3 regions of the Methylobacterium sp. yr668 genome follow, and region 3 is predicted to be linked to each of the others. Evidence: predicted binding sites of a transcription regulator. Region 3 holds the regulator's gene; each other region holds the start of a gene.
The links. Region 3 encodes LexA, which represses DNA repair genes until DNA is damaged. Its sites were predicted from a motif close to TGTTCNNNNTGTGTTCNG; they were not measured.
Positions count from the first base shown of each region.

Region 1: the regulator LexA is predicted to act here: its motif matches at 7,747-7,764, upstream of BM419_RS08385 (PA0069 family radical SAM protein).
Region 2: the regulator LexA is predicted to act here: its motif matches at 4,883-4,900, upstream of recA (recombinase RecA).

Region 1 is NZ_FOZY01000005.1:97,387-107,498, reverse strand. It holds gene BM419_RS08410 (aminotransferase class V-fold PLP-dependent enzyme) at 1-626, opposite strand, end outside; gene BM419_RS08405 (UDP-2,3-diacylglucosamine diphosphatase) at 1,146-1,961, shown strand; gene BM419_RS08400 (glycosyltransferase family 4 protein) at 1,972-3,018, shown strand; gene BM419_RS08395 (ribonuclease HII) at 3,057-3,755, shown strand; gene BM419_RS08390 (methyl-accepting chemotaxis protein) at 3,769-5,871, opposite strand; gene BM419_RS08385 (PA0069 family radical SAM protein) at 6,602-7,717, opposite strand; gene BM419_RS08380 (hypothetical protein) at 7,876-8,406, shown strand; gene BM419_RS08375 (amino acid permease) at 8,571-10,019, shown strand; gene moaB (molybdenum cofactor biosynthesis protein B) at 10,029-10,112, opposite strand, start outside.
Region 2 is NZ_FOZY01000012.1:1,309-11,420, reverse strand. It holds gene flhB (flagellar biosynthesis protein FlhB) at 1-631, shown strand, start outside; gene BM419_RS16265 (hybrid sensor histidine kinase/response regulator) at 811-3,606, shown strand; gene recA (recombinase RecA) at 3,730-4,821, opposite strand; gene rpsQ (30S ribosomal protein S17) at 5,308-5,571, opposite strand; gene rpmC (50S ribosomal protein L29) at 5,593-5,808, opposite strand; gene rplP (50S ribosomal protein L16) at 5,821-6,234, opposite strand; gene rpsC (30S ribosomal protein S3) at 6,246-6,992, opposite strand; gene rplV (50S ribosomal protein L22) at 7,003-7,389, opposite strand; gene rpsS (30S ribosomal protein S19) at 7,391-7,669, opposite strand; gene rplB (50S ribosomal protein L2) at 7,675-8,511, opposite strand; gene BM419_RS16220 (50S ribosomal protein L23) at 8,537-8,833, opposite strand; gene rplD (50S ribosomal protein L4) at 8,830-9,450, opposite strand; gene rplC (50S ribosomal protein L3) at 9,450-10,112, opposite strand, start outside.
Region 3 is NZ_FOZY01000004.1:123,062-133,173, reverse strand. It holds gene BM419_RS06975 (error-prone DNA polymerase) at 1-2,412, shown strand, start outside; gene BM419_RS06970 (hypothetical protein) at 2,480-2,944, shown strand; gene fae (formaldehyde-activating enzyme) at 2,984-3,523, opposite strand; gene BM419_RS06960 (hypothetical protein) at 3,844-4,059, shown strand; gene BM419_RS06955 (hypothetical protein) at 4,078-4,527, opposite strand; gene lexA (transcriptional repressor LexA) at 4,778-5,506, shown strand; gene BM419_RS06945 (ComEC/Rec2 family competence protein) at 5,500-7,815, opposite strand; gene gltX (glutamate--tRNA ligase) at 8,021-9,448, shown strand; gene gltA (citrate synthase) at 9,749-10,112, shown strand, end outside.

The sequences.
Region 1 (10,112 bases), on a different contig from region 3:
AGGCCGGCCGGCAGCATGAAGCCCTTCTGCGAGCCCGCGATGGCGCAGTCGACCTTCCACGCGTCCATCTCGAACGGCAGAGAGCCGATCGACGAGATGCCGTCCACGAACAGCAGAGCCGGGTGCCCAGCGGCGTCGATCGCCTTCCGCACCGCGCCGATGTCGCTGGTGACGCCGGTGGCGGTCTCGTTGTGGACGACCATGACGGCCTTGATCTTATGGTCCTTGTCGGCGCGCAGGGCCTCCTCGATCTTCTGCGGATCGGCGCCGGTGCCCCACTCCTCCTCCTGGACGACCACGTCGAGGCCGAGGCGCTGGGCCATGTCGACCCAGAGGTGGCTGAACTGGCCGTAGCGCGAGGTCAGCACCGTGTCGCCGCGGCAGAGGGTGTTGGACAGGGCCGATTCCCAGATGCCGGTGCCCGAGGACGGGAACAGGATGACCGTCCCGGCGGTCGAGCCGAACACCATCTTGGAGTCCTGCAGGAGCGGCTTCACCAGCTCGGGGAAGCTCGGCGAGCGGTGATCCTCCGACGGCACGTGCATGGCGCGCAGGACGCGCTCCGGGATGTTGGTGGGGCCCGGGATGAAGAGGTGGTTGCGACCGGGGCGCCGGGTTGCGGCCATGATGTTTCCTCCGAAAAGTCCATTGCGCGCGGGCGTGAACCCGCGCCGGGTTGTCCAAGCGTCCTCAGGGAGTCGGTCCGGCGCCGTCGAGAGCGGCTCGCGCCGCACCCCCACGAACGCCATCCTCTGCCGTGATCGGGGGGTCTCCGCGGAGCGGCAGGCGGCCTCACGCCGCTCGCGTCGCGGCGCGCCCCCGCGCGCCGGTCGCCTCCGAATTGCCGTCCCGTCCAACGGCTCCAGGGCCGTCCTCGCCGCCTTCCTGTCAAGGTCCGGCCGTGCTCGTGCCGAGCGGCCGGTTCTTGGTATTATGAGGCGGTGAAGCTCGAAAGGAAAACCGGAAAAACTTCCGGAACTTGCCAAAAAAATTTTTTGTGCGACGCAACGAAGCTACGCTCCGGTTGAGAGGCTTCGCGGCACCGCACACCGAAGTCTTTCCGCCCCGTCGGAACCCGCGTCATCAAACTGAGATCGGATCGCGCTCTGGATCCCGGCACCGTTCAGCCGCCGGGAGAGGATGCCGTGGCCGAGGTTGAGGAGATGCCGGTCCGCGTGCGGACGCTGTTCCTGTCCGACCTGCATCTCGGCACGCGCGGCTGCCAGGCCGGCCTGCTGCTGTCGTTCCTGAAGGACTACGACGCCGACACGATCTACCTCGTCGGCGACATCGTGGACGGCTGGCAGCTGCGCTCGGGCTGGTACTGGCCGCAGGAGCACAACGACGTGGTGCAGAAGCTCCTGCGCAAGGTCCGCAAGGGCGCGCGGATCGTCTACCTGCCCGGCAACCACGACGAGTTCCTGCGCGACTACGTGGGCACGAGCTTCGGCGGCATCGAGCTCGCCGAGACCGCGATCCACGAGGCGGCCGACGGCAAGCGCTACCTCGTCATCCACGGCGACCAGTTCGACATGGTGGTGCGCCACTCGCCGTGGCTCGCCCATCTGGGCGACGGCGCCTACACGCTGGCGCTCTCCCTCAACACGCTGATCAACAAGGTGCGGCGGCGTCTGGGCCTGTCCTACTGGTCGCTGTCGGCCTGGGCGAAGCTGCGCGTGAAGAACGCGGTGAGCTTCATCGGCCGCTTCGAGACGATCCTGGCCGAGGAGGCCCGCCGCCAGGGCGCCGACGGGGTGATCTGCGGCCACATCCACCACGCCGCGGACCGGCCGATCGGCGACCTGCGCTACCTCAACACCGGCGACTGGGTGGAATCCTGCACCGGGCTCGTGGAGCACTACGACGGCCGCATCGAGGTGCTGCACTACCCGAGCCTCCTGCGGGCGCGGGAGGCCGAGGTCGTGCCGCAGCCCCTGCCGGGCCGGCGCGCGGTGGCGTGAGGGCGCCGCCGTGAAGCTCCTGATCGCCAGCGACGCGTGGCACCCCCAGGTGAACGGCGTCGTGCGCTCCCTCGAGCAGATGGTCCGGCGCGCGCCGGAGCACGGCTTCGCCACGACGCTGCTGTCCGTGGCGGATTTCCGCTCGCTGCCGCTGCCGGGCTACCCGGAGATCCGCCTCGCCTATGCCGGGCGCGAGCGGGTGGCGGCGCGCTGGCGGGCCGAGCGGCCGAGCCACGTGCACATCGCCACGGAGGGGCCGGTCGGCCTCGCGGCGCGCCGGCACTGCCTCGCGCACGACCTGCCCTTCACGACGAGCTACCACACGCGCTTCCCGGAATACCTCGCCGCCCGCGCCCCGGTGCCGGAGGCGTGGTCCTACGCGTACCTGCGCCGGTTCCACGGCGCCGCCCGCGGGACGATGGTCAGCACCGCCTCGCTCCAGGGCGAGCTCGCGGCGCGGGGCTTCGGCCGGCTGATGCGCTGGACCCGGGGCGTGGACACGGAGCGGTTCCGGCCGGCCGAGCCCGGGACGCCCGTGCCGGCGGAACTCGCCGGCCTGCCGGGGCCGCTGTTCCTCTACGTCGGGCGGCTGGCGGTGGAGAAGAACGTCGCGGCCTTCCTCGCCCTCGATCTGCCCGGCACGAAGGTCGTGGTCGGCGACGGGCCGGACCGCGCGCGGCTGCAGGCGCTCGCGCCGGCGGCGCACTTCCTCGGCACCCGCACCGGCGCGGACCTCTCGGCGGTCTACGCGGCCTGCGACGTCTTCGTCTTCCCGAGCCTCACCGACACGTTCGGCATCGTGCTCCTGGAGGCCCTGGCCAGCGGGCTCCCGGTGGCGGCCTTCCCGGTTCCGGGTCCCAACGACGTCGTCGGCGGCACGCGGGTCGGCGTGCTCGACCCGGATCTGCGGGTCGCCGCGCTGGCGGCGCTGCGCCTGTCGCGCGCCGAGTGCCGGGCCGAGGCCCTGCGCCGCGGCTGGGACGTGAGCGCGCGGCAGTTCTTCGGCAACATCGTCGAGGCGCATGGCGGCGCCCGGAGCACCCGCGACGCCGCCTGACGCGTGACGGCGTCCGCGCGGAATGGCAGGAGGGCGCGATGCCGCCCGCCAAGCCGCCCGCCAAGCCGCCCGCCAAGCCGCCAGTCAGATCGCCAGTCAGATCGCCCGCCGGACCGGCCGGGTCCGCCAGAGCCCGGCCCCCGGTCGCCGGGCCGTTCGACCCCGCCCGGGCCGCCGCGTATCCGGCGGCGATCGGCTGCGACGAGGTCGGGCGCGGCGCGCTCTGCGGACCCGTGGTGGTGGCCGCGGTCTGGTTCGATCCGGCGGCGATCCCGGCCGACCTGCTCGCGGCCCTCGACGACAGCAAGCGCGTCCCCGAGCCCGTGCGCGATCGGCTGGCCCCCCTGATCCGCGCGCACGCGCGGGTCGCGGTGGCGGCGGGGTCGCGCGCCCTGATCGACCGGATCAACATCCGCGGCGCGACCCTCGACGCCATGGCGCGGGCGGTGGCGCGGCTCGGCCTCGCCGCGCCCGTGCTGGTCGACGGGCGCGACGCCCTGCCGGGCTTGCCCGGCCGCGCCGTCATCGGCGGCGACCGCTTGGTGCCCCAGATCGCCGCCGCGTCGATCGTCGCCAAGGTGCTCCGGGACCAGCTGATGCGGCGGCTCGCCCGGCGCCATCCCGGCTACGGCTGGGAGCGCAACGTCGGTTACGGGACGGCCGTCCACCGCGCCGGCCTGTCGCAGCTCGGGCGCAGCCCCCACCACCGGCTCAGCTTCACCCGCGGCTTCGACTGAGCCGGGCGACGGGTCACGCGGCCCGGACGCCGGTGAGGAAGCGCTCGACCTCCGCGGCGAGCTCCTCCGACTGACGCGTGAGCGCGGTGGCGGCCGTCAGCACGTGGTCGGCCGCGCGACCGGTCCGGTCGGCCGCCTGCGCCACGCCGGCGATGTTGCCGGTGACCTCCTGCGTGCCGGCATTGGCCTGGGCGACGTTGCGGACGATCTCCTGCGTCGCCGCCCCCTGCTGCTCCACCGCGGCCGCGATGGCGGCGGCCACGGCGTCGATCTCCCCGATCCGGCCGGTGATCGTCCCGATCGCCCGCACCGCCTGACCGGTCACGGTCCGGATCTCGCCGATCTGCCGGCCGACCTCGTCGGTGGCCCGACCGGTCTGGGCGGCCAGTTCCTTGACCTCGGTTGCGACGACCGCGAAGCCGCGCCCGGCCTCGCCGGCCCGCGCCGCCTCGATCGTGGCGTTGAGCGCCAGCAGGTTCGTCTGCGCGGCGATGCGGGCGATCAACTCGACGACGGCGTCGACCCGGGCGACGGACGCGTTGAGCGCCGCCACCAGGGCAGCCGTCTGGTCGGCCTCGCCGACCGCGCTCCGGGCCAGCTCGGACGAGCCCTGGACCTGCCGCCCGATCTCCTGGACGGAGGTGCCGAGTTCCTCCACCGCGGCGGCCACCGTCCTGACGCCGGCGGACGCCTCCTCGGCGGCCGCGGCCACGGTATCGGACTGGCTGGCCGTCTCCTGGGCTGTGGTGGTCATCTCCCAGGCCGTGGTCTGCAGTTCGGCCGCGGCGGCGGAGACCTGCCCGACGATGCCGGCCACCGCCGCCTCGAAGGTCTGCGCCATCGTGTGCGTCATGGTCCGGCGCTGCGCCTCCGCGGCGCGCGCCGCCTCGTCCGCCTCTGCCTCCAGGGCGCGGGTGCGGACGAGGTTGTCCCGGAAGACCTCCACGGCCGCCGCCATCGCGCCGATCTCGTCCCGCCGCCCGCGGGCCGGGATCTCCACGGCGACGTCGCCGGAGGCGAGCGCCCGCATCGCCTGGATCATGGCCCGGAGCGGCCCGAGCACGCGGCGGACGACGACGACGGCGCCGGCACCGGCGAGCAGCACCGATGCGGCCAGGAACAGGCCGGTGTGCAGCAGCGTCGCCCCCGCCTCAGCGAAGAGTGCCTGCGCGCGGGCGACCATCGCGTTCAGCGCCGCCTCGGCGAGGTCGGCGATGGTGTTGACCTCCCGCGTGTTGCGGTCGCGCAGGTCCTGGATCGCGACGCCCGGCGGCTGGCCCCGGCTCAGGGCCGCCCGCAAGGCCTGCCGCCGCGCCGCGACCTCGCCCTCGAAGTTGCTGCTGCCCGCCCTCACGAAGGCGTCCTGGACCGCCCGCGGCAGCGTGTCGTCCATGTGATCGACGAGATTCGCCCAGCTCGCCGCGACGCGGCCGCGCTCCTCGGCCTCCGCGAGGCGCTCCTCCTCGGACCAGCCCGTGCCCCGCGTCACGGCCGTCTCGGCCCGCGCCACGTTGCCGCCGATAGCGACCCGCGTGATCCAGGCGGCGCGCTTGATGTCCAGGGCGCGGGCCAGCGCCGCGTCCCGGCGCGGGATCGTGACGTCGACGGCCCCGCTGGTCGCCGTGAGCGCGTCGAGCAGATCCCGGAAGGCGGTCGCGGCGACCCCCTCGGTCGCGGCGTCGCGCTCCGCGACCGGGACCGCGAGGGCCGCGTCGATCCGCGACGTCAGGCCGGTGACGGCCTCGTGCGCCCGTCGGAGCGGATCAACCGTCTTCGCCACCGCGGCGGTGTCGACCGCGCGCACCAGCCTCAGGAGCGCTTCCAGACGATCGATTCGGGTCGCGCGCTGTCGAGCGATCAGGGCCGCGTCGGCGGGCGGGATCCTGCCCGCGGCGATCAGCGCCTGTAGGGTCCGCCCCCGCTCGAGGCGCACGGCGAGCAGGATCTCGAGGAGGATACGGCTGCCTTCCGTGAGCGCGACGACGCGGCGGCTCTCCCGCTCCTGCGCCCCGGCCTCCAGCGCCGTCCGGGCGCCCGCGGCCAGCAGCATGGCGCTGAGTGAGAACAGGATCGCGCACAGGATCGTGCCGATGGACGGACGCGGAAGACGCAGCATGAGGGTCGGGATCTCTCTTCGCGGTGCGTCGAGGCGCGCGGCCCGCCGCCGGGCTGCCCGGTTCGAGCAGGGCGGCCGGTCGGCCTCGGTCGACGGAAAGGCTGAGCGACGCGACAGGCACTCCGACGCGGCGCCGGCCCGGTTCGCTCGAAGGGCGCGGCGAGGGCGCGGCGAGGGCGCGGCGAGGGCGCGGCGAGTCCGGGGGCCCACCGGCGCTCCCGGTCCGGTCATCGGACCGGGAGTTCGCCCGGTCGGCATCGGAGGTCGAAACCCCGACACGCTACCGTCTCAAGGAAGGCCGGCAGTCGCGACCGGCAGAACCGAGCCGGGCCGCGGCGCGCGGCTCGCCCGCGACCGGATCACGGCGCACAGCGTCCATTGGCGGGATCTGCGGACACGGACGCCGGACAAAATCGCGCTCTTACACACAGAACGACCCTCAATATAGAACTGAAATGCGATAACTCAATCAAACTTGGTCAAAATTCCGCAGTAAACCTCGCGATCTCAGGCATTTGAACCACAATGACACAGATGTCAATCTTACGTTCTGCGATTTTCCTCACACCTTAGACATCCGATAATCGACTTTGGGAGCAACATTTGAGCCGTTTTCAATCTTTGGAATTATCTTCTCACGCCGTTTCCGGCCAAAATGACTGGAATTTTCGCTGAACCGTACTGTGGGACAGGTCCGCCGCCTCGCGCGCGCCGCCGCGTCGGTCGCGTGTCAGAACAGCGCCAGCTGCGCGCCGGGCTTCCGGAAGGCGTCGCGATTCAGCGCGATGCGCCCGAAGGCGAAACCGAGACGCGTGCCGGCGAGCCGGACCCGCTGGCCAATCATCGCCGCGTAGGCGCCCTCCCCGCGGAAGCGGTGGCCGAAGCGCGGGTCGTTCTCGCGCCCGCCCCGGGCTTCCCGCAGGAGTGCGAAGGCCCGCGCCCTGCGTTCGGGATAGTGCTCGGTGAACCAGTCCGCCACGAGGTCCGCGACTTCGCCCGGGAGGCGCAGCAGCGCGTGGCCGATCCGGTTCGCCCCGTGCGCGCGCGCTTCGGCCAGGATCGATTCGATCTCGTGGTCCGTCAGGCCGGGGATGATCGGCGAGACGTTGACCATGACGGGCACGCCCGCCGCGCTCAGGCCCCGCATCGCCGCGAGCCGCTTGCCCGGCCGCGGCGCCCGCGGGTCGAGGCGGCGGGCGAGGTCCGGATCCAGCGTCGGCAGCGAGATCGCCGCCAGCACGAGGTTCTCCGCCGCCATCTCGGCCAGGAGGTCGAGGTCGCGCAGCACGAGGTCCGACTTGGTGGTGATGCTGACGGGGTGGCGGGCCTCCCGCAGCACCTCCAGAACTGCGCGGGTGAGCCGGTGCTCCCGCTCGACCGGCTGGTAGGGATCCGTGGCGGTGCCGAGGGCGATCGTGTCGGGCCTGTAGCCCGGCGCGGCGATCTCGCGGGCGAGGAGCCGGGCGGCGTCCGGCTTGGTGAAGATCCGCGACTCGAAGTCGAGCCCCGGCGACAGGCCGAGCCAGGCATGGGTCGGGCGCGCGTAGCAGTAGATGCAGCCGTGCTCGCAGCCCCGGTACGGGTTGATCGACCGGTCGAACGGGATGTCGGGCGAGCTGTTGTGCGCGATGATCCGGGCGGACCGCTCCGGAGTGACCTGCGTGCGCAGGGGTGCCGGAGCGTCCGCCGTCCAGGTCTCGTCGTGGAACGCCTCGCGCCGGGCGGATTCGTACCGGCCCGTCGGGTTGGCCGTCGCGCCGCGCCCCCGCCGGGCGGCCGGTTCCGCGACGCTCGGCCCGAGTCGCGGCGCGGCCCCGGATGCGGTCCCGTCGCGCGTGTCCCCCATGACGACTCGCCTCCCTCACGCATCCATATAAGAACATAGAGCGAACGCGACGGCGACGGGCGCCTTTTTTTCAGGCAAATGCGGTTCTGCAGCCCGTCCGGGCGACGGCGCGTCGGCGCGCGGGCCGCGGGGCAGTTTACGGCGCCGCAGAATCGTCTATGCGCGCGCTAATGCTCTCCGCCGTGACCTATCTGGCCGAACCGACCGATCCGGACGCGATCGATCGCCTGGCCGACACGCTCAGCGTGCTCGTCTCCGGCGTGGCCGGCGGCCTCGTCGGCGACGCGGTGATCGTCGCGGGCCGCGAGAGCGAGGCCGTGGCGGCCGTCGCGGAGGCCACGGGCGCGACCCTCGTGCTGCACCGGGGCGGCAATCCCTACGCGGCGGGCGCCGCCGCGGCCCGGCGGGACTGGATCCTGTGCCTGGAGGCCGGCGACGTCCCGGCCGAGGGCTGGATCCGCACCCTCGACCGCTTCGTCGGGACCGCGCGGCCGGAGACGGCGCTCGGCCGCCTGCATCGCCCGGCCGGGCGCTGGCTCGGCCGGCTCGTCAGACGGGCGGAGACCGTCGTCGGCGCCCGGCAGGCCCGGGCCGGCGACGTCGTCCGGCGCGAGGCCCTGCGTGCCGAGGGCGCGTTCACGGGTCGCCTCAAGGTCAGGCCGCTGATCGCTCGGATCGAGCGCGCCTGACCGGAAAGATCTTGCTCGGGAGAATCTTGCTCGGAAGAATCTTGCGCCCGCTCACGTTGTTGTCGGTCGATCCGCCTCTACAACTCTTGAAGCGCGGCAGGATCGTCGCCGTCTCCGGACATGATGAGGCGCGCTGAGCCACCCCGATCTGGAAGGATGGTGCCATGGATTCGTCGGGCCTGATGGGGCGCAAGTCGGTCGAGGACATCGTCGAGAGCGGCGAGGGCGAGCAGCAGCTCTCGAAGTCGCTGGGCGCCCTCTCGATCACCGCGATGGGCATCGGGGCGATCATCGGCGCCGGCATCTTCGTCCTGACCGGCACGGCCGCGGCTCAGTATGCCGGGCCGGGGATCATGCTGTCCTTCGTGCTCGGCGGCATCGCCTGCGCCTTCGTCGGCCTCTGCTACTCGGAGATGGCCGCCCTGATCCCGGTCGCCGGATCGAGCTACACCTACACCTACGCGACGCTCGGCGAGTTCTTCGCGTGGCTGATCGGCTGGGACCTGATCCTCGAATACGCCATGGGCGCGGCCACCGTGGCGGTCGGCTGGTCGGGCTACGTGACGAGCATCCTGAAGAGCGTCGGCATCGTGATCCCGGCGCAGTTCGCCAACGCGCCGGGCACGCCGATCGAGGGCGGCGGGACCGCGCTGCTGAACCTGCCGGCGGTCCTGATCGTGGCGCTGATCACGATCCTGCTGATGCGGGGCACGAAGGAATCGGCGCTCTTCAACAACATCATGGTCGCGGTGAAGCTCACCGTCGTGGTCGCCTTCATCGCCCTGGGCTGGGGCCATGTGAACGCCGCGAACTGGAGCCCGCTCATCCCGGACAACGACGGGACCTTCGGCCATTTCGGCTACAGCGGCGTCCTGCGCGGCGCGGGCGTGGTGTTCTTCGCCTTCATCGGCTTCGACGCGGTCTCCACCGCCGCCCAGGAGGCGCGCAAGCCCCAGAAGGACATGCCCATCGGCATCCTGGGCTCGCTCGCGGTCTGCACGATCCTGTACGTGCTGGTCGCCGCCGTGCTGACTGGGCTCGTGCCCTACAAGGACCTGAACGTCCCGGACCCGATCGCCAAGGGCGTCGACGTGATCGGCATCGGCTGGTTCGCGTTCCTGATCAAGCTCGGGGCGCTGACCGGGCTGACGACGGTGATCCTCGTCCTGCTCTACGGCCAGAGCCGGATCTTCTTCACCATGGCGCAGGACGGCCTGCTGCCGAAGATGTTCTCCCACGTCCACCCGACCTACCAGACGCCGTATCGCAGCCAGGCGATGATCGGCGCCGCGGTCGCCGTGGTGGCGGCCCTGGTGCCGATCCACATCCTCGGCGAGATGGTGAGCATCGGCACGCTGGCCGCCTTCATCCTCGTCTGCGGCTCGGTGCTCTACCTCCGGCGGGCCGAGCGCACCATGAAGCGGCCGTTCCGGGCGCCCGCCGTGCCGGTCGTGCCGATCCTCGGCATCCTGTCCTGCCTGCTCCTGATGATCAGCCTGCCCCTCGACACGTGGCTGCGGCTGGTGATCTGGATGGCGATCGGCCTCGTCGTGTACTTCTTCTACGGCCGCAAGCACTCGGTCCTGCGCCGCAAGGAGGGGAACCTCGCGTAGCGCGCGGCCTCACACCGTGAGGCTCGCGCCGCGCCGCAGGTGCTCGTCGAGGCGCGGCATGATCTCCACGAAGTTGCAGGGCCGGTGCCGGTA
Region 2 (10,112 bases), on a different contig from region 3:
GTTCGGCAAGGGGCTGGCGAAGATCGCCGCCGTGGGCGTGGTCGGCGCGGTGATGCTGTGGAACGACCGCGACCGGCTGGAAGTGTTCGCCCAGCTGGACCCGGCCGCCTCCATGCCGGCGATCCTGTCCCTCAGCCTGAAGCTGCTCGCCGGCATGCTGTGCATGCACCTCGCGATCACCCTCGGCGACGCGCTCTACGCGCGGTTCCGCTGGCGCAAGCGCCACCGGATGTCGAAGGAGGAGCTCAAGCAGGAGATGAAGGAGTCGGAGGGCAATCCCGAGGTGAAGGGTCGCCTGAAGCAGCTCCGGATGGCCCGGGTGAAGAAGCGCATGATGGCCGCGGTCCCCACCGCCACCGTCGTGGTGACGAACCCCACCCACTACGCGGTGGCGCTGCGCTACGAGACCGGCATGGCCGCGCCGGTCTGCGTCGCCAAGGGCGTCGACGCGCTCGCCCTGCGCATCCGCGCGGTGGCGGCCGAGCACGGCGTCGCGGTGATCGAGAACCCGCCGCTCGCCCGGGCGCTCCACGCCATCGTGGAGATCGACCGGGAGATCCCGGCCGAGCACTACCGCGCGGTGGCGGAGGTCATCGGGTTCGTGCTGCGCCTGCGGAGACGGGCGGCGTAGCCCCGCGCGATCCGCGCGCCGCGCCGTCTCGCCGGACACCCGGGCGGGCGAAAGCCACGCTTCCTCCACCTTTTTTCGCGAGGCTGTGTCAAGGCTTGGCGCGACGAGACTGATGCCGCGCCCCGCATGTCCTGATATGGCCGGCGGACTAACCGGGTGACTGTTCTGGAATGAAGCCGATGGCCGACGTCACTGGACCTCCGGCGCCCGCCGCGGGCCCGCAGAATTCGGGTCCCCCGGTCGCGCAGGCCTCGTCCCTGCTGGGAACGGGCTCGATCGACCGCTCGGAACAGCCGGGCCGGGTCGGCCTGCTCCTCGTGCTCGCCGGCCTGCTGGTCGGCGCGGCCATCGGCCTGTCCTTCGTGGCCAACGAGCAGGCCCAGTCGCTGATCGTCTGGCTGCTGGCCCTGCTGGCCATGGCGGGCGTGTTTTTCCTGTTCGCCCTCGCCATCGGGGCGCTCCAGCTCAGCGGCAGCGCCGCCCGGGACGACATCACCAAGGGCATCGTCGACGCCTCGCCGGACGGCCAGCTGGTCGTCGAGGACGGCGGCCGGCTGATCTACGCCAACGAGGCCTATCTCCGGATCGCCAGCGGCGACACCTTCTCCAACCTCGTGCCGGTGGAGCGCATCCTCGTCGGCTCGCCGGAGGTCTCCGAGGCGGTCTACCGCCTGTCGCAGGCCTCGCGCGACGCCCGGGCGCACACCGAAGAGGTGCGGATGTCGCCGCCCCTCGGCCCAACGGCCGGCGAGCGCGGCTTCGGCTGGTACCGGGTCTCGGTGCGGCCCCTCGCGCGCCCGCGCCGGGCGGCCTCCCTCTGGACGGTGGCCGACATCACCGCCGAGCGGGAGCGGCAGGAGAACGTCTTCCAGGAACTCCAGCACGCCATCGACTACCTCGACCACGCCCCGGCGGGCTTCCTGTCGATCGATCCGGCGGGCGCCATCGTCTACATGAACGCGACCCTGGCGGCCTGGCTCGGCTACGACCTCGCCAGCGTCGGCCCCGGCGGCCCGCACCTCACCGAGATCGCCCCGGAGGCGGACGTGCTGGTGCGCACGGCCGGCCTGCCGGGCGAGGTCCGCACCGACCGCTTCGACCTCGACCTGCGCCGCCGCAACGGTCACACCCTGCCGGTCCGGCTCTACCACCGGGTCGCCTTCGGCAAGGACGGCAAGCCCGGCTCGTCGCGGACCTTCGTGATCAACCGCTCCGCCGGGGCCGAGACCGACGAGCCGCAGCGCGCCGCCGAGGTCCGGCTGGCCCGCTTCCTCAACAACTCGCCGATCGCCATCGCGACCCTCGACAGCGGCGGCCGGATCGCCCGCGCCAACGCCTCGTTCACGCGCCTGTTCGGCACGGTCCCGCGGCAGGCCGACGACGGCGCCCCGGACGGGGAGGGCGTGCCGCGGGTCGAGCCCAACGTCGCCGACTCGGTGGCCGACCGGACCGCCCTGGAGGCCGGGCTCGCCCGCGCCGCGAGCGGGCGGACCGACCCGGAGCCGATCGAGGTCCAGCTCAACGGGCCCGGCGGCCGCTCGGCCCGGGTCTGGCTCAGCCCGGCCGACGGCGGCGATGCCGGCCAGCAGACCGACGAGGCCGAGCGGGTGATCCTCTACGCCCTCGACACGACGGCGCAGCGCCAGCTGGAGCAGCAGGTCGCCCAGGCCCAGAAAATGAACGCGGTCGGCCAGCTCGCCGGCGGCATCGCGCACGACTTCAACAACGTCCTGCAGGCGATCATCGGCTACTCGGACCTGCTGCTCGCGAGCCACCGGCCGACCGACCCGGCCTTCCAGGACATCATGCAGATCAAGCAGAACGCCAACCGGGCGGCGGGCCTCGTCCGCCAGCTCCTGGCGTTCTCCCGCCGGCAGACGCTGCGCCCGGAGGTGATGAATGTCGGGGAGGCGCTCTCCGAGCTGACCCTCCTCCTCAAGCGGCTGCTCGGCGAGCGCGTCGCGCTGGAGCTGAAGCACGGCCGCGAGGTCTGGCCCGTGAAGGCCGACGTCAACCAGTTCGAGCAGGTGATCGTCAATCTGGCGGTCAACGCCCGCGACGCCATGCCGGAGGGCGGCAAGCTGATGATCCGCACCGAGAACGTCTCCGATCCGGGGGCGGCCGCCGAGGCGGAGGGGCGCGGTGGGGCGCCGGCGGGCGACCACGTGCTGATCGAGGTGCGCGACACCGGCCAGGGCATCCCGCCCGAGCTGATGGAGAAGATCTTCGAGCCGTTCTTCACCACCAAGGAGATCGGCAAGGGCACCGGCCTCGGGCTCTCGACGGTGTTCGGCATCGTCAAGCAGTCCGGCGGCACCATCGACGTGCAGTCGAAGGTCGGGGAGGGCACGGCCTTCCGCATCTACCTGCCGCGTCACGTGCCCGTGGCGGAGCCCGAGGAGGTGCCGGTCGCGGCGGCCGAGCCGGCACTGCCGCGCGCGGAGCCGCTCGCGCCGGCTTCCACCACCGCCCATCCCGATTCCGGGTCGGACGCCAAGCCGGTCACCGCGCCGGCCGCGGGCGGCGACGCCGCTGTGCCGAAGGGGGAGACGCCGCCCGCCAAGGTCGACAAGCCGGCGCCGCGCAAGCCCGCCGCCGATCATACGGGGCAGGGGACCATCCTGCTCGTCGAGGACGAGGACCCGGTGCGGGCGGTCAACAGCCGGGCGCTCTCGGCCCGCGGCTACACGGTGCTGGAGGCGGCCTCGGGCCTCGAGGCCCTGGCGATCGTCCGCGAGGGCGCGCAGACCATCGATCTCGTCGTCTCCGACGTGGTCATGCCCGAGATGGACGGCCCGACGCTCCTGCGGGAGGTGCGCAAGCATCAGCCCGACCTGAAGGTGATCTTCGTGTCCGGCTACGCCGAGGACGCGTTCCGCAAGAACCTGCCCGAGGGTGAGACCTTCAACTTCCTGCCCAAGCCCTTCAGCCTGAAGCAGCTCGTCGAGACCGTGAAGAAGACGATGGCGGACTGACCGGCCCGTCGCGTCCGGTCACCGTCGCTCAACGAAGAGCGGCCCCGGAGAGACTCCGGGGCCGCGCATCTTCGAACGTCGCAAGGTCCGCCGCGCGCCGTCGCCGGCCCGCGGCGGCGCGACCTACGCCTCGCCCTCGTCGAGATCGTCCGCCGTCGGGGCGGCGTTCTCCAAGATCTTCTCGGCGACCAGACCGGAATTCTGCCGGATCGAGCCCTCGATCTCGGCGGCGATCTTCGGATTGTCGCGCAGGAAGCCCTTCGAGTTCTCGCGGCCCTGGCCGAGGCGCTGGCTGTTGTACGAGAACCAGGCGCCCGACTTCTCGACGATCCCGGCCTTCACGCCGAGGTCGATCAGCTCGCCGACCTTCGACACGCCCTCGCCGAACATGATGTCGAACTCGACCTGCTTGAAGGGCGGGGCGACCTTGTTCTTCACCACCTTGACGCGGACCTGGTTGCCGATCGCCTCATCGCGGTCCTTGAGCGTCGAGATGCGGCGGATGTCGAGGCGCACCGAGGCGTAGAACTTGAGGGCGTTGCCGCCCGTGGTCGTCTCGGGGCTGCCGTACATGACGCCGATCTTCATCCGGATCTGGTTGATGAAGATGACCATGCAGTTCGAGCGCGAGATCGAGCCGGTCAGCTTGCGCAGGGCCTGGCTCATCAGGCGGGCCTGGAGGCCGGGCTGGCTCTCGCCCATCTCGCCCTCGATCTCGGCCCGCGGGGTCAGCGCGGCCACCGAATCGACCACCAGCACGTCGATGGCGCCGGAGCGCACGAGCGTGTCGGTGATCTCGAGCGCCTGCTCGCCCGTGTCGGGCTGGGAGATCAGCAGGTCGTCGAGGTTCACGCCGAGCTTGCGGGCGTAGACCGGGTCGAGGGCGTGCTCGGCGTCCACGAAGGCGCAGACGCCGCCCTTCTTCTGGGCCTCCGCGATCGTGTGGAGCGCCAGCGTCGTCTTGCCGGACGATTCGGGACCGTAGATCTCGATCACCCGGCCGCGCGGCAGGCCGCCGACGCCGAGCGCGATGTCGAGGCCCAGCGAGCCGGTCGAGACGGTCTCGACCTCCTGGACCTTGTCGTTCTTGCCGAGCCGCATGATCGAGCCCTTGCCGAAGGCGCGCTCGATCTGAGCCAGGGCAGCGTCAATGGCCTTGGACTTGTCCTTGTCCACCGGGGGCATGTCGACCACTTTCAATGCGGGCTGGGCCATCTGGCGGGCTCCTTATGAAGGGGTTGGACGCAGTTCACAACGCGCGTCGCCACCGCCTCCATGTACCCGTTTTGTTCTCAGCCAGCAAGGCCGGAACGCCGTTTTGCTGGACGCAAGTCACGAAATCCCGGCTCGAGCCCCGGATGCCCCGCGACAGCAATCCAATCCGGTAATCGCCCGCGAGGACCCGTACGAACGCCGACACAACGCGCCGGACGGGACGACCGCCAGCCGCAATGGCGACGCCTCCCGCGGTCCCGCAGCAGGCTCGGCCCGCCGGCGACCGGGACCCAACCGCCAGACATGAGGCCGAAAACGACGACGCCCGGCACGAATCCGGCTCTCGCGAGTCGAATTGCGTCCGGGCGTTCGTCGTACCGGTCGCCGGGCATCCCCGGGATGGTCACCCCAGCGGAGGCACCATCCCGCGACGCCGCGGGCCGGGATCTGGCGGACGCGGAGACCGCAGCCGCCGGGATCCCGGGATCAGGCGGCCTCGCCGGCCTCGGCCTGGGCGGCCTCGCCCTCGACCAGCTTCCAGGTCTTGGTCTTGGAGAACGGACGGCACTCCTCGATGAACACCGTCTGCCCGACCTTGGCGACATTGCCCTCGTCGTGCGCGTGGTAGTTCTTCGACCGCCGCACGGTCTTCTTCATCACCGGGTGCGTGAAGCGGCGCTCCACCTTCACCACGATGGTCTTCTCACCCTTGTCGCTGACGACGGTGCCCTGCAGGATGCGCTTCGGCATGGTTGTCTCCTAAAACCCGCCTCAGCCCTTGGCCTGCTGCAGCGTCTTGGAACGCTGCAGAGTCCGGACACGGGCGATGTCGCGACGGACCTCGCGGACGCGGGCGACGTTCTCGAGCTGGCCGGTGGCCCCCTGGAAGCGCAGGTTGAACTGCTCCTTCTTGAGGTTGATCAGCTCGTCATTCAGCTGATCCGGCGACAGCGCCTTCAGATCAGACAGTCTCTGGGTCGACTTCACGATATCCTCCGTTCAGTCGGCGATGCGCTGGACGACCCGCGTGCGGATCGGGAGCTTCGCGGCGCCGAGGCGGAGCGCCTCCTTGGCGATGTTCTCGGCAACGCCGTCGACCTCGAACATGATCCGGCCGGGATGGACCCGGGCCGCCCAGTAATCCGGGGCGCCCTTACCGGAGCCCATGCGGACCTCGGTCGGCTTCGACGACACCGGGACGTCCGGGAACACCCGGATCCAGACGCGGCCCTGGCGCTTCATCTCGCGGGTGATCGCGCGGCGGGCCGCCTCGATCTGGCGGGCGGTGACGCGCTCGGGCTCCACAGCCTTCAGGCCGAACTGGCCGAAGTTCAGCTCGAAGCCGCCCTTGGCCGCACCGTGGATGCGGCCCTTGAACTGCTTGCGGAAGCGGGTCTTTTTCGGTTGCAGCATGGCTTCCTACCTTACGCGTGCTCGCGCTCGCGGCGTCCGCGCTCGCGGCCGCCCTCGCCATCGCGCTCACGGCGTCCGCCAGAGCGGCCGCCCTCTTCCTGGGCCTTCTTGTCTTGGGCCATCGGGTCGTGCTCGAGGATCTCGCCCTTGAACACCCACACCTTGATGCCGCAGGTCCCGTAGGTCGTGAACGCCGTGGCGGTGCCGTAGTCGACGTCGGCGCGCAGCGTGTGCAGCGGGACGCGGCCCTCGCGGTACCATTCCTGGCGGGCGATCTCGGCGCCGCCGAGACGGCCCGAGCAGTTGATCCGGATGCCCTCGGCGCCCAGACGCATGGCCGACTGCACGGCCCGCTTCATGGCGCGCCGGAAGGCGACGCGGCGCTCGAGCTGCTGGGCGATCGAGTCGGCCACCAGGGTGGCGTCGATCTCGGGCTTGCGCACCTCGACGATGTTGATGGTCACGTCGGCCTTCGTCATCGTGCCGACGAGCTTGCGCAGCTTCTCGATGTCCGCGCCCTTCTTGCCGATCACCACGCCCGGACGACCCGAGTGGATGGTGACCCGGCACTTCCGGTGCGGGCGCTCGATGACGATCTTGGAGACCGCCGCCTGCTTGAGCTGCTTCATGAGGGCGGCGCGGATCGCGACGTCCTCGTGCATGAGCTTCGCGTAGTCGCCCTTGTTGGCGAACCAGCGGGAATCCCAGGTCCGGTTGATGCCGAGCCGGAGACCGATCGGGTTGACTTTCTGACCCATCAGATCCTCCTCAAGCCGCTTCGGCTTGGCGGACTTCGCGAACCACGATGGTGAGGTTCGAGAAGGGCTTCAGGATGCGCGCGCCGCGGCCGCGGGCGCGGGCGTGGAAACGCTTGAGAACCAGCGCCTTGCCCACGAAGGCCTGGGAGACGACGAGGTCGTCGACGTCCAGGTCGTGGTTGTTCTCGGCGTTGGCGATGGCGCTCTCGAGGCACTTCTTGACCTCGGTCGAGATCCGCTTGCGCGAGAACTGCAACTCGGCGAGCGCTGTGTCGACCTTCTTGCCGCGGATCATCTGCGCCACGAGGTTGAGCTTCTGCGGGCTGACGCGCAGCATGCGCGCGACGGCCTTCGCCTCGTTCTCGGGGAGCGCGCGGGGGGTGGCTTGCTTGCCCATCTCAGCGCCTCTTCGCCTTCTTGTCGGCCGCGTGGCCCGGGAAGGTGCGGGTCGGCGAGAACTCGCCGAACTTGTGCCCGACCATCTCCTCGGTGACGTAGACCGGGATGTGCTTCTGCCCGTTGTGCACACCGAAGGTGAGCCCGACGAACTGCGGGAGGATCGTGGAGCGGCGGCTCCAGATCTTGATGACCTCGGAGCGCGAGGAGCCCCGCGCCGCCTCGGCCTTCTTGAAGAGGTAGCCGTCGACGAACGGCCCCTTCCAGAGAGAGCGTGCCATAGCGATTACTTCTTGCGGTTGTGGCGGCTGGACAGGATGAACACGTCGGTCCGCTTGTTGGACCGGGTCTTCTTCCCCTTGGTGGGCACGCCCCAGGGCGTGACCGGGTTGCGGCCGCCCGAGGTGCGACCCTCGCCGCCGCCGTGCGGATGGTCGACCGGGTTCATCGCCACACCGCGGTTGTGCGGGCGCTTGCCGAGCCAACGGTTGCGCCCGGCCTTGCCGAGCGAGATGTTCATGTGGTCCGGGTTCGAGACCGCGCCGACGCTGGCGAAGCACTGGCCGTGGACCAGGCGCTGCTCGCCCGAGTTCAGGCGGAGCGTCACGTAGCCCTGGTCGCGGCCGACGATCTGCGCGTAGTTGCCGGCCGAGCGGGCGATCGCGCCGCCCTTGCCGATCTTCAGCTCGACATTGTGGACGATCGTGCCCACCGGCATCGAGCCGACCGGAGCGGCGTTGCCCGGCTTGATGTCGACGCTCTCGCCGGCCACCACCTTGTCGCCCGGCTGCAGGCGCTGCGGGGCCAGAATGTAGCTCTGCTTCCCATCGGGGAAGTTGATCAGCGCGATGAACGCCGTGCGGTTCGGATCGTACTCGATCCGCTCCACCGTGGCGGCGACGCCGAGCTGCTCGCGACGCTTGAAGTCGACGTTGCGCAGCACGCGCTTGTGGCCGCCGCCGCGGAAGCGGACGGTGATGCGGCCGAGATTGTTGCGGCCGCCGGAGGACGACTTGCCCTCCGTCAGCGCCTTCACCGGCTTGCCCTTGTAGAGCTCACGGCGGTCGACGAGCACGAGCTGGCGCAGGCTCGGCGTGACCGGTTTGAATGTCTTCAAGGCCATCGGCTTGGATCCCTAAATCCCGTCCTCAGAGCCCGGTCGTGACGTCGATCGAGTGGCCCTCGGCCAGGGTCACGATCGCCTTCTTCACGTCGGAGCGCTGTCCGCGGAGACCGCGGAAAATCTTCTTCTTACCCTTGGTGACAAGGGTGTTCACGGCCGTGACCTTCACGTCGAACAGCTTCTCGACGGCCTCCTTGATCTGAGGCTTCGTCGCCTTGGGGGCGACGCGGAAGACGACCTTGTTCTGCTCGGTCAGGTTGGTCGCCTTCTCGGTGATGACCGGGGAGACGACGATGTCGTAGTGGCGCGGATCGGCACTCATTTGAAACGCTCCTCCAGCGCGTCGACGGCAGCCTTCGTCAGGACGAGCGTGTCGCGGCGCAGGATGTCGTAGACGTTGATGCCCTGCACGGGCAGCACGTCGATCTGCGGGATCGCGCGGGCGGCCCGGCCGAAATTCACGTCGACCTCGGCACCGCCGATGATCAGCGCGTTCGAGAGGCCCATCTTGCCGAAGCGCTCGATGAGACCCTTGGTCTTGTGATCCTCGATCTTGATGTCGTCGACGACGATCAGGGTCGAGGCCTTGGCCTTGGCCGACAGGGCGTGGCGCAGGGCCAGGGCGCGGACCTTCTTGGGCAGGTCGTGGCTGTGGTCGCGCGGCACGGGGCCGAAGGCGCGCCCGCCGCCGCGGAACTGCGGCGCCGAGGCCGCGCCGTGGCGGGCGTTACCGGTGCCCTTCTGCTTGTAGAGCTTCTTGCGGGTCCGGTTCACGTCCGAGCGGTTCTGCACGGCGTGGGTCCCAGCGCGACGCTTGGCGAGCTGCCAGCGGACCATGCGCTGCAGCAGATCGGCGCGCGGCTCCAGGCCGAAGATCTCTTCGTTCAGCTCGACCGAGCCGGCACCGGCACCGTCGAGGGTTTTGATATCGAGCTTCATCACGCGGTCTCCTCAGCCGCAGGGGCCTCGGTCGCCGGGGCGGAGGCGCCGTTCTCGCGGAACTTGCCCGGCAGCGGAACGTCGGCGGGGAGCTTGCGCTTCACCGCGTCGCGGATCTGGATCCAGCCGCCGGCGACGCCCGGGACCGCGCCCTCGACCAGGATCAGGCCGCGCTCGGGATCGGTGCGCACGACGCGCAGGTTCTGGGTGGTGACCCGCTCGACGCCGAGGTGACCCGGCATCTTCTTGTTCTTGAAGGTCTTGCCCGGGTCCTGGCGGCCGCCGGTCGAACCGATCGAGCGGTGCGAGATCGACACGCCGTGGGTGGCGCGCAGTCCGCCGAAGTTCCAGCGCTTGATACCGCCGGCGAAGCCCTTACCGGTCGTGGTGCCGGTGACATCCACGAACTGGCCGGGGATGAAGTGGTCCGCGGTGATCTCGGCGCCGACCGGGATCAGCGCGTCCTCGGACACGCGGAACTCGGCGAGCTTCTTCTTCGGCTCGACCTTGGCGACCGCGAAGCGACCCCGCTCGGCGGCCGAGACGTTCTTGACCTTGGCCTTGCCGACGCCGACCTGCAGCGCGACGTAGCCGTTCTTCTCGACGGTGCGGTGGGCAACCACCTGGCACTGATCGATCTTGAGCACGGTGACGGGGACATG
Region 3 (10,112 bases):
CGCTGGCGCTACGGCGGCGAGGTCCCGGACGGCGTCGCGGCGACGCTCCGCGAGGAGCTGCGGCTCATCGCCAAGATGAAATACGCCCGCTACTTCCTGACCCTGTTCGACGTGGTCGAGTTCGCCCGCGGCCGGGGCATCCTGTGCCAGGGCCGCGGCTCGGCGGCCAATTCCGCCGTGTGCTTCTGCCTCGGCATCACCGCGGTGGACCCGTCGAAGCACCGGCTGCTCTTCGCCCGCTTCATCTCGGAGAACCGCGGCGAGCCGCCCGACATCGACGTCGACTTCGAGCACGAGCGCCGCGAGGAGGTGATCCAGCACCTCTACGCCCGCTACGGCCGGGAGCGGGCCGCCCTCTGCGCCACGGTGATCCACTACCGGCCCCGCATGGCGATCCGCGAGGTCGGCAAGGTCCTGGGCCTGACCGAGGACGTGACCGCGGCGATCGCCGACACGGTCTGGGGCTCCTGGGGCACCGGCATGCCGGACCAGCACGTGCGCGAGGCCGGGCTCGACCCGGAGAACCCGGCGATCCGGCAGGCGCTCGACCTCGCCCACCAGCTGATCGGCTTCCCCCGCCACCTGTCGCAGCATGTCGGCGGCTTCGTGCTGACCCGCGGCCGCCTCGACGAGACCGTGCCGGTGGGCAACGGCGCCATGGCGGACCGCACCTTCATCGAGTGGGACAAGGACGACATCGACGCGATCGGCCTGATGAAGGTCGACGTGCTGGCGCTCGGCATGCTGACCTGCCTCAAGCGCGGCCTCGATTTCCTGGAGAAGGATCACGGCACCTTCTACGAGACGCTGGCCGACCTGCCGCAGGACGATCCCGCGACCTACGCGATGCTGACGAAGGCCGATTCCGTCGGCGTGTTCCAGGTCGAGAGCCGGGCGCAGATGTCGATGCTGCCGCGCCTGAAGCCCAGGGAGTTCTACGACCTCGTGGTGCAGGTCGCGATCGTGCGCCCCGGCCCGATCCAGGGCGACATGGTCCATCCCTACCTGCGGCGGCGCTCCGGGATCGACCCGGTCGAGTACCCCGCGCCGCACCCGGATCACGGCCCGGCGGACGAGCTGAAGGAGGTCCTGCAGAAGACCTACGGGGTGCCGCTGTTCCAGGAGCACGCCATGCAGATCGCCATCACGGCGGCGGGCTTCACCCCGGCCGAGGCCGACGGGCTGCGCCGGGCGATGGCGACCTTCCGCCACGTCGGGTCGATCGGCGGCTTCGCGGACAAGTTCGTGGGCGGCATGACCCGCCGGGGCTACCCGCAGGACTTCGCCGAGCGCTGCTTCGCGCAGATCCGGGGCTTCTCGACCTACGGCTTCCCGGAGAGCCACGCGGCGAGCTTCGCGCTCCTGGTCTACGCCTCGGCCTGGATGAAGTGCCGGCACCCCGACGTCTTCCTGGCCGCGATCCTCAACGCCCAGCCGATGGGCTTCTACCAGCCGGCCCAGCTGGTGCGCGACGCCCGGGCCCACGGGGTCGAGGTCCGGGGCGTCTGCGTCAACGCCAGCGACTGGGACTGCACCCTGGAGCCGGCCGGGGATCCGGCGCTGCACGCCGTGCGGATCGGTCTGCGCGTCGTGCGCGGCCTGCCCGAGGCCGCGATGCGCCGGCTCGTGCGGCTGCGGGCCAACGGCTACGCCAGCATCGAGGGCCTGCAGGCGTCCCTCGCCCTGCCCCGCAACGCCCTGGAGCGGCTGGCGGAGGCGGACGCGTTCCGCTCGCTCGGCCTCGACCGGCGCGCCGCCCTGTGGATGGTCCGCACCCTGGAAGGGACGTCATCCCGCAAGGCCGCCAAGGCCGATGCGAGCGAGCGCCGCGCCCATCTCCTCGACGCACCCCTGCCGCTCTTCGCGTGGCACGCCGATGACGGCCTGTTCCGGCACGAGCCGGCGGTGGACCTTCAGCCCCTGGCCCCGTCCGAGACCGTGGCCGAGGATTACGCCGCCACCGGCCTGTCGCTCCAGGGGCACCCGGTCGCGTTCTTCCGGGGGCGGCTCGCCCGGATCGGCGCGATCCCGGCCCGGGCCCATCTCGATCCGGCGCTGCCCCAGGGGGCGCGGGTCACGGTGGCGGGGCTCGTGCTGATCCGCCAGCGGCCCGGCACCGCCAAGGGCGTGGTCTTCCTGACGCTGGAGGACGAGACCGGTATCGCCAACGTGATCGTCTGGAAGACCGTGTTCGAGGCGAACCGCCGGATCGCCATGCAGGCGCGGTTCCTCGCCGTGCGCGGCCGGATCCAGCGGGCGGACGGGGTGGTCCACCTCGTGGCGGAGGGGTTTCGCGACCTCACCGCCGCCCTGCGCGATCTGCGCGAGGCCGGCCTGAAGCTGCCGCCCGAGAACACGGATTTCGGCGTGCCCCCGGACCGGCGCGTGTTCCCCAGCCGGGATTTCCACTGAGGCCGGCACTTCGACCGGCCCTCGACCAGCCCCTCGACAGGCCCCGCGCCGCGCGTAGAGTGCGGCGATGTCGAGCTTCGCCGTCCCGCGCCTCCTCCTCGCCGCCTGCGCGGCCCTGCCCCTCCTGGCGGAGGCCGCCCGGGCCGACAGCTGCGACGACCTCACCCGCCAGATCGCCGACGCGATCGGCGGCCGGGTCGGCAAGCGCGCCGGCCCCAGCATCGACATCCGCGTGGCCGGCCCGATCAAGTTCGACGTGACCTGCCGGGCCGAGCCGATCGTGCAGGCGACCTCCGCCGAGCCGAGTCCCTCGGCGACCTTCTTCCGCGACCTGTCGGTGGCCTCCGAGATCCTCGTCGGCCAACCGGCCGCGACCGTCGAGCCGATCATCGCCACCGCCTACCGGACCGCGCTGGCGGAGCGGCGCAAGTCGTTCATCCAGCAGAACGGCTGGTCGGCGTCCTGCTACACCGACCCGGGCAGCAGCGCGATGCGGACCCTCTGCTCGGTGGGGCGCATCCCGCCGGGCTGAGGCGGACCTGAGCCGGCAGGATGCGCGACGCGAGCCCGCTCAGTACTCGATCACGCCGTCGAGCGCGTAGTGCTTCACGGTCTTCCGGTTGGCGATCAGCTCGTCGACCGTGGGCTCGCCCTTGAGGGCGCGGGCGATGGCGAGTTTCGTGGCCTCGTAGTTGGTCCGGTAGAGGTCCTTCTGGTCGAGGTTGTCGTCCTCGGCGCAGCGCTGATCGAGCCAGATCATGATGATCATGCACAGCTCGTCGAGCCCGTCCTTCGGCAGGATGCCCTCGATGATGCAGTCCACGATCGCGTCGCCGGTGGCGGCCTGGACCACGCCGCCGAGGAGCTCGGCATACTCGGCCGTGTGGATCGTGACCTTGGTGGTCATCATCGTGGCCGGGCGCACGAGCTGGTTGAGGTCGCGCACCACGAACATCCGCGTGTGGCCCTGGACCTGCCCCATCATCGACGCGAAGGCCTGACCGACCGGGCCGCGCACCGAGCCGATCAGCACCTCCGGCATGGCGTCGGTGTACTGGCCCTCGGCCGCCAGCACCGTGGCCTCGCCCGTGCGGAACCAGATCTCTTGCATGTTCGAACTCCACCTGATCGGAGCCCGCGGGAGACATCATCGGCGGCCTCGCGTCAATCGCCCCGAGGCCGGCCCCCATCCCGGCCGCCCCTGCCCTCGCCCGCGCCGCGGCGCGGGCGCAGCCCCGTGCCGCCCCGTATCGCCGCGATGCGGCCGCCGGCATCCGCGACGGCGCGCATCTCCACCCCTGCGCGGCCTGTGGCCTTGAGGAACGCGGACAGGCGAGGCAGGGAAGATCGGAGCGCGGCTCCGGGAGCGGTCCCGGGCCTGGCCGTTCCGGTGGGCGCGCGGCGCCGTGCCGGGCATGCGGGAGGAACACGATGGCGGAGAGCACGGATCGGGGCTCCGGCTGGAGCCTTCAGGCGAGCGCCGTGCCCGACGGGGTGCGCCTGGAACTCGCCCTCGCCGACCTCGGCGGTGCGCCGGTCACCGCCGCGATCGTGCTCGACCGGACGGAGGCCCGGGCCTTCGCCCGCGCCCTGCTGGCCGCCGCCGGCGACGCCGCGGAGCGGACCTTCCCGAAGCCGGGCGCCTGAGGACGCGCCGCCGGCCGGTCAGCGCACGCCGAGGCCCGGATTGCGGCCCGGCAGGCGGGGGACCACGGTGCCGCGCTTCTCGATCGGCGCGTCGCAGGCGTAGGCGAACTCGGTCTTCAGCGGATCGAACACGGTCTCGCCGGTGATCCGGCAATCCTCGCGCACGGTCTCGTCGAGATAGGCCCGGGCGGCGGTGCGGAAGCGCTTCACCCGGGTGGCGCCCGGCTCCGGATCGATCCGGACCTCGCTCAGGTTGCAGCCGGTATACTCGCGCAGGGCGTTGGACACGATCAGCATCCGGCGCAGCTGCCGGTTGTCGTAGACCTCGTAGGGCTCCTTGCAGCCGATCGTGACGACCTGGGGAGTGAGCGCCACGTAGTTCCGCGAGATGTAGGAGAATCCGGTGGTGCAGCCGGCGAGGCCGAGGGCGGCGAGGCCGAGGGGCAGCAGAGCTGCGGGTCGTCGCATCCTCGTCATTCCAAGAGGGTCCCAGCCCGCACCCCGGGTCCGCCGCCTTCCCGGCGGGGCGCCGCGATGCATTGAAACGGCTCCGCTTGCGCCGTCAATGCGTTTCTCGACCTTCTCCCGCGGGCGCGCCCGCGGCGCGCCGGGCCGAGCGGTGCCACTCTTGCGGAACACTTGCGGAACGTTTAACCTGTTCGTGATTTGTTTCGGAGACCGTCACGTGGCGGTCCGCCAAGCCGCGAGTCCCCCGTCGATGCTCACGCGCAAGCAGCTGGACCTCCTGCGATTCATCCAGAGCCGGATGCAGGAATGCGGTGTCCCGCCGTCGTTCGACGAGATGAAGGATGCCCTCGATCTCAAGTCGAAATCCGGCATCCACCGGCTGATCACGGCACTTGAGGAGCGCGGCTTCCTCCGGCGCCTCCCGAATCGGGCGCGCGCCATCGAGGTGATCCGGATCCCCGAGAGCCTGACCCAGGCCGCTCCGCCGACTCAGGCTCCCGCCGAGCCGCGCCGCTTCACGCCGAGCGTGGTCGAGGGCGGTAAGTCCAAGCAGCCGCCGGCCCCGGCGAGCACGCGGATGATCGACGAGTCCGGCCGCGCCATCTCGATCCCGGTCATGGGCCGGATCGCGGCCGGTACGCCCGTCTCGGCGATCCAGAACCAGAGCCACGCCATCACCCTGTCGCCGGACTTCGTGGCCGGCGGCGAGCATTACGCCCTCGAGGTGCGCGGCGACTCGATGGTCGAGGCGGGCATCCTGGACGGCGACCTCGTGGTCATCCGCAAGCAGGAGACGGCCAATACCGGCGACATCATCGTGGCGCTGATCGACGACGAGGAGGCGACGCTCAAGCGCCTTCGCCGCCGCGGCTCGTCGATCGCCCTCGAGGCCGCCAACCCGGCCTACGAGACCCGCGTGCTCGGGCCCGACCGGGTCCGGATCCAGGGCCGCCTCGTGAGCCTCGTCCGCCGCTACTGAAGCGGCTCGGCTGGCGCGTCGCCGGGGGCGAGGTCTCCGCCCGGCGCGGCGTCGGCCTCCGGCGTCGCGGCGACCCCGTCCTCCGCGGGGCGGTCGCCCGGCTCCGCGGTGACCGGCCGCGGCGGTCCCGGCCCGCGCCCTGCGGCCGGCCGCCAGGGCACGGCGCGGCCGTCGTCCCGGGCGTAGCGCGCGGCGAAGCCGTCGCCGTCGGTCCGGAGGGCCACGGCCCCGCGGGCGGCGAGGACGCGCCGGTCGATCACCAGCGGCCCCGTGCAGGTGGGCGGCGCCGCGAGGCCCGTGATCAGCACCGCGGCGCGGGCGCAATCCTCCGGGAAGGCCCGCCTGTCCCGGACCAGGGCGACCGCCCGCCCGTCCGGCAGACGGGCGGTGCAGCCGAGCCGGTCGCAGCGCCCGCTGCCCGACCGGACGATCAGCGCCGCGGGCCGCCGCCCGTCGCCGTCCGCCTTCAGCCACTGCTCGAGGACGAAGCCCGAAGGGCTGCCGAGGGCCGCGAGCCGCCCGTCCGGGCCCCGCACCGCGGCCCCCGCGCCCTGCCGGTCGACGTAGAGGTCGTAGTGGTCGGGCCGGGCCGCGAGGACGAGCCCGAGCAGGACCGGCGGCACGGCGAGCCAGCGCAGGCGCGAGGCCGGCAGCGTCCCCAGCAGCAGGCCGGCGGTCAGCAGGGCCAGCGCCCCGGCGCCGAAGGCCGGCAGCACCAGGACCGCCCGCTCGAACCCGGCGATCCAGTCCGAGATCGCCAGCATCCCGGCCACCGCCTGCCCCATCAGCCACCAGACCGGCCGGTCGAGGGCGAAGGGATAGGCGAGGCAGCCGATTACCGCGGCCGGCATCACCACCAGGGAGACGAGCGGCAGGGTCAGGGCGTTGCCGACGAGGCCGAAGGGCTGGACCGTCTGGAAGTGGTAGGTGGCGAAGGGGGCCGTCGCGACCTGCGCCACCAGGGTCGTGGCCAGGGTCCCGGTGATCGCCGACAGGCCGGTCCCGACGAGCCGCCCGATCCGCCCGGCCCCCGGGCGCACGAGCAGCCGCCCGTCGATCAGCCGCGCGCAGGCGATCAGCCCGGCCACGGCGCCGAAGGACATCTGGAAGCTCGGGCCGAGCAGGCCCTCCGGCTCCCGGGCGAGCGCGATCAGCGCCGCGAGGGCGAGGTTGCGCATCGACAGGGCCGGCCGGTCCACCAGGATCGCGCCGAGCATGATCAGGGTCATGATCAGCGAGCGCTCGGCCGCGATGTCCCAGCCCGAGAAGGCGCAGTAGGCGGTGACGCCGACCATGGCGAAGCCGGCCGCGATCTTCTTGATCGGCCAGAGGAGCGCGCAGAGCGGCACCGCGGCGAGGAGCGCCCGCACCAGCCAGAACACCACGCCGGCGGCCAGCACCATGTGGAGGCCCGAGATCGACACCACGTGGTAGATGCCGGCGGCGCGGAGCGCGTCGTTGGTGGCCGGCCCGATGAGGCCGCGCTTGCCCGTCACCAGGGCCGCCGCCACCGCACCCGCCTGGCCGCCGGCGGCCTCCGCGATCCGGCGCGTGAGCCCGTTGCGCGCCGCGTCGAGCGCAGCGGCGAGCCGCAGGCCCAGCGGCGGCGACCCGGACGGTTCCCGGACGGTGACGGTGCCGATCAGCGAGCCCACCGCGCCGATCCCCTGGAAATAGGCGTCCCGGGCGAAGTCGTAGCCGCCGGGCCGGGCCGCCTCCGGGGGCGGCAGCAGCCGGGCCGTGGCGGCGACGCCGTCCCCGGGACGCGGGATCGGCGTCTTCCGGAACGAGACCCGGACCCGGGCGGGCCGCGCCTCCGGCGCGAGGCCGGCGAAGCTCTCCACCCGGATCACCAGCCGGGCGCCGACCTCGCGCTCGTCCAGGGCCTCGACCGTTCCGACGAGCGGGCCGATCGTGGTGCGGGTGAGGATCGGTGCGGCGACCTGCGAGACCCGCCAGGTCGCCGCCGCGAAGCCGAGGAACGCGGCCGCCACCGCGAGCGCCGCCGCCAGGGCCGCCGGCCGCGCGCCGAGGACGGGGACCGGCGCCAGCGCGAGGGCGGCCGCGATCAGGGGGGCGGCGAGGCTCGGCGCGCCGTCGGCCGCCGCGAAGTAGACCAGGATCCCGCCGCCGAAGGCCACCGCCAGCCAGGGGAACAGCCGGCGCTGCTCGGCCTCGCGGGCGAGGCCGGCGACGACCCAGTCGCGGAGCGCCGGGAGGGCGGCCAGGAGGGCGGCGGGAAGGGCTCGGGCGCGCGGGCCGATCAGCGCGACCGCGCCGTCCGCCCGCCTCGCGCCGATCCGCCGCATCGCCGCCGCCCCGCTCCGCGCGACCTGTCGTCGGGGCCGGGCGATTCTGCGGGCGATTCTGCGGGCGATTCTTAACGCATCCGCCGGCCCGTGCTACAGCGGGTTCTTCGTGCTACGGGCGCCCTGTCGAGCCCCTCGCCGCTCCGCCGCCCCTTCGCCGTCCGTCGCGCCCCGTCCGCGACCAGCCCCGGAACATACCGGACCGATGTCCTCAGCCGTCGTCACGCGCTTCGCCCCCTCGCCCACGGGTTACCTGCATATCGGCGGGGCCCGCACGGCCTTGTTCAACTGGCTCTACGCCCGCCACACCGGCGGCAAGATGCTGCTGCGCATCGAGGACACCGACCGCGAGCGCTCCACCAAGGGGGCGATCGACGCGATCCTCGACGGCCTCTCCTGGCTCGGCCTCGACTGGGACGGCGACGTGGTCTTCCAGTTCGCCCGCGCCGAGCGCCACCGCGCGGTCGCCGAGGAGCTTCTGGCCGCGGGCCGCGCCTATCACTGCTACGCCACCGCCGAGGAGCTCACGCAGATGCGCGAGACCGCCCGCGCGGAGGGGCGCGCCCCGCGCTACGACGGCCGCTGGCGCGACCGCGACCCGTCCGAGGCCCCCGCCGGGGTCAAGCCGGTGATCCGCCTGCGCGCCCCGACCGAGGGCGAGACCGTGGTCGAGGACGCCGTCCAGGGCCGCGTGACCTGGGCCAACAAGGACCTCGACGACCTCGTCCTGCTGCGCTCGGACGGGACGCCGACCTACATGCTCGCCGTCGTGGTCGACGACCACGACATGGGCGTCACGCAGATCATCCGCGGCGACGACCACCTCACCAACGCGGCGCGCCAGAGCCAGATCTTCTCGGCCCTCGGCTGGGACATCCCGAGGATGGCGCATATTCCGCTGATCCACGGAGCGGACGGGGCCAAGCTCTCGAAGCGCCACGGCGCGCTCGGCGTCGAGGCCTACCGCGATCTCGGCTACCTGCCGGCGGCCCTGCGCAACTACCTCGTGCGGCTCGGCTGGAGCCACGGCGACCAGGAGGTCTTCTCCACCGACGAGATGGTCGCGGCCTTCGACCTCGGCGCGGTCGGACGCTCCGCGGCGCGGTTCGACTTCGCCAAGCTCGCCAACCTCAACGGCCTCTACATCCGCACCAGCGCCGATTCCGACCTCGTCGCGGCGATCGAGACCATCCTGCCCAACGTCGGGCCGGAGCGCGGCCTGTCTGCGCCGCTGCGGCCCGATCTCAAGGACAAGCTCGTCCAGGCCATGCCGGGCCTGAAGGAGCGGGCCAAGACGCTGATCGAGCTCCTCGACAGCGCCTACTACCTCTACGCCCAGCGGCCCCTGGCGCTCGACGACAAGGCCCGCGCCCTGCTCTCCGACGAGGGGCGCGGCCGCCTCGCCGGGGTGCGGCCGGTGCTCGAAGCGCTGCCCGACTGGAGCGCGACCTCCACCGAGGGCGCGGTGCGGCAGTACGCGGAATCGGCCGGCTGCAAGCTCGGGCAGGTCGCCCAGCCCCTGCGCGCGGCGCTCACCGGCCGCACCACCTCCCCGCCCCTGTTCGACGTGATGGCGGTGCTCGGCCGGGAGGAAAGCCTGGCGCGCCTCGGGGATCAGGCGCCGCAGGGCTGAGACCGGGCTGAGGGCAGGGACGAGGCGGGGACGAGGCGGCGCTGGGACCGCCGCGCGCGGACCGGGAGCGGACAGGGAACTGCCGGCCCCGACCCGGATTGCGTTGGGTGGAAATCGGTTGGCGGAATTCGCTTGGCGACGGGGGCGGGTTGTCACCGACCCCGTTGCTGCTGCACTGCCGTTTGGGTAACCCATGGCTGTGAGCACCCGCAGCATAATGCGTGTGCTCAGGCCCCCGGGACCGACTCGGGCAGCCCGAGGCCGGCATCCGCCACGTCGCCAGAGAAGGGTCCACGATCCATGAGCGCACCCAGCACCATCACCGTGGACGGCAAGTCGATCGAACTGCCGGTGAAAACCGGCACGATCGGGCCGGACGTGATCGATATCGGCAAGCTCTACGCCCAGACCGGCGCCTTCACCTTCGACCCGGGCTTCACCTCGACGGCCTCGTGCGAGTCGAAGATTACCTACATCGACGGTGACGAGGGCGTGCTGCTCTACCGCGGCTACCCGATCGAGCAGCTCGCCGAGAAGGGCGACTTCCTCGAGACCTGCTACCTGATGCTGTTCGGCGCCCTGCCGACCGCCGCCCAGCGGGCCGATTTCGAGTACCGGGTCACGCGCCACACCATGGTGCACGACCAGATGAACCGGTTCTTCA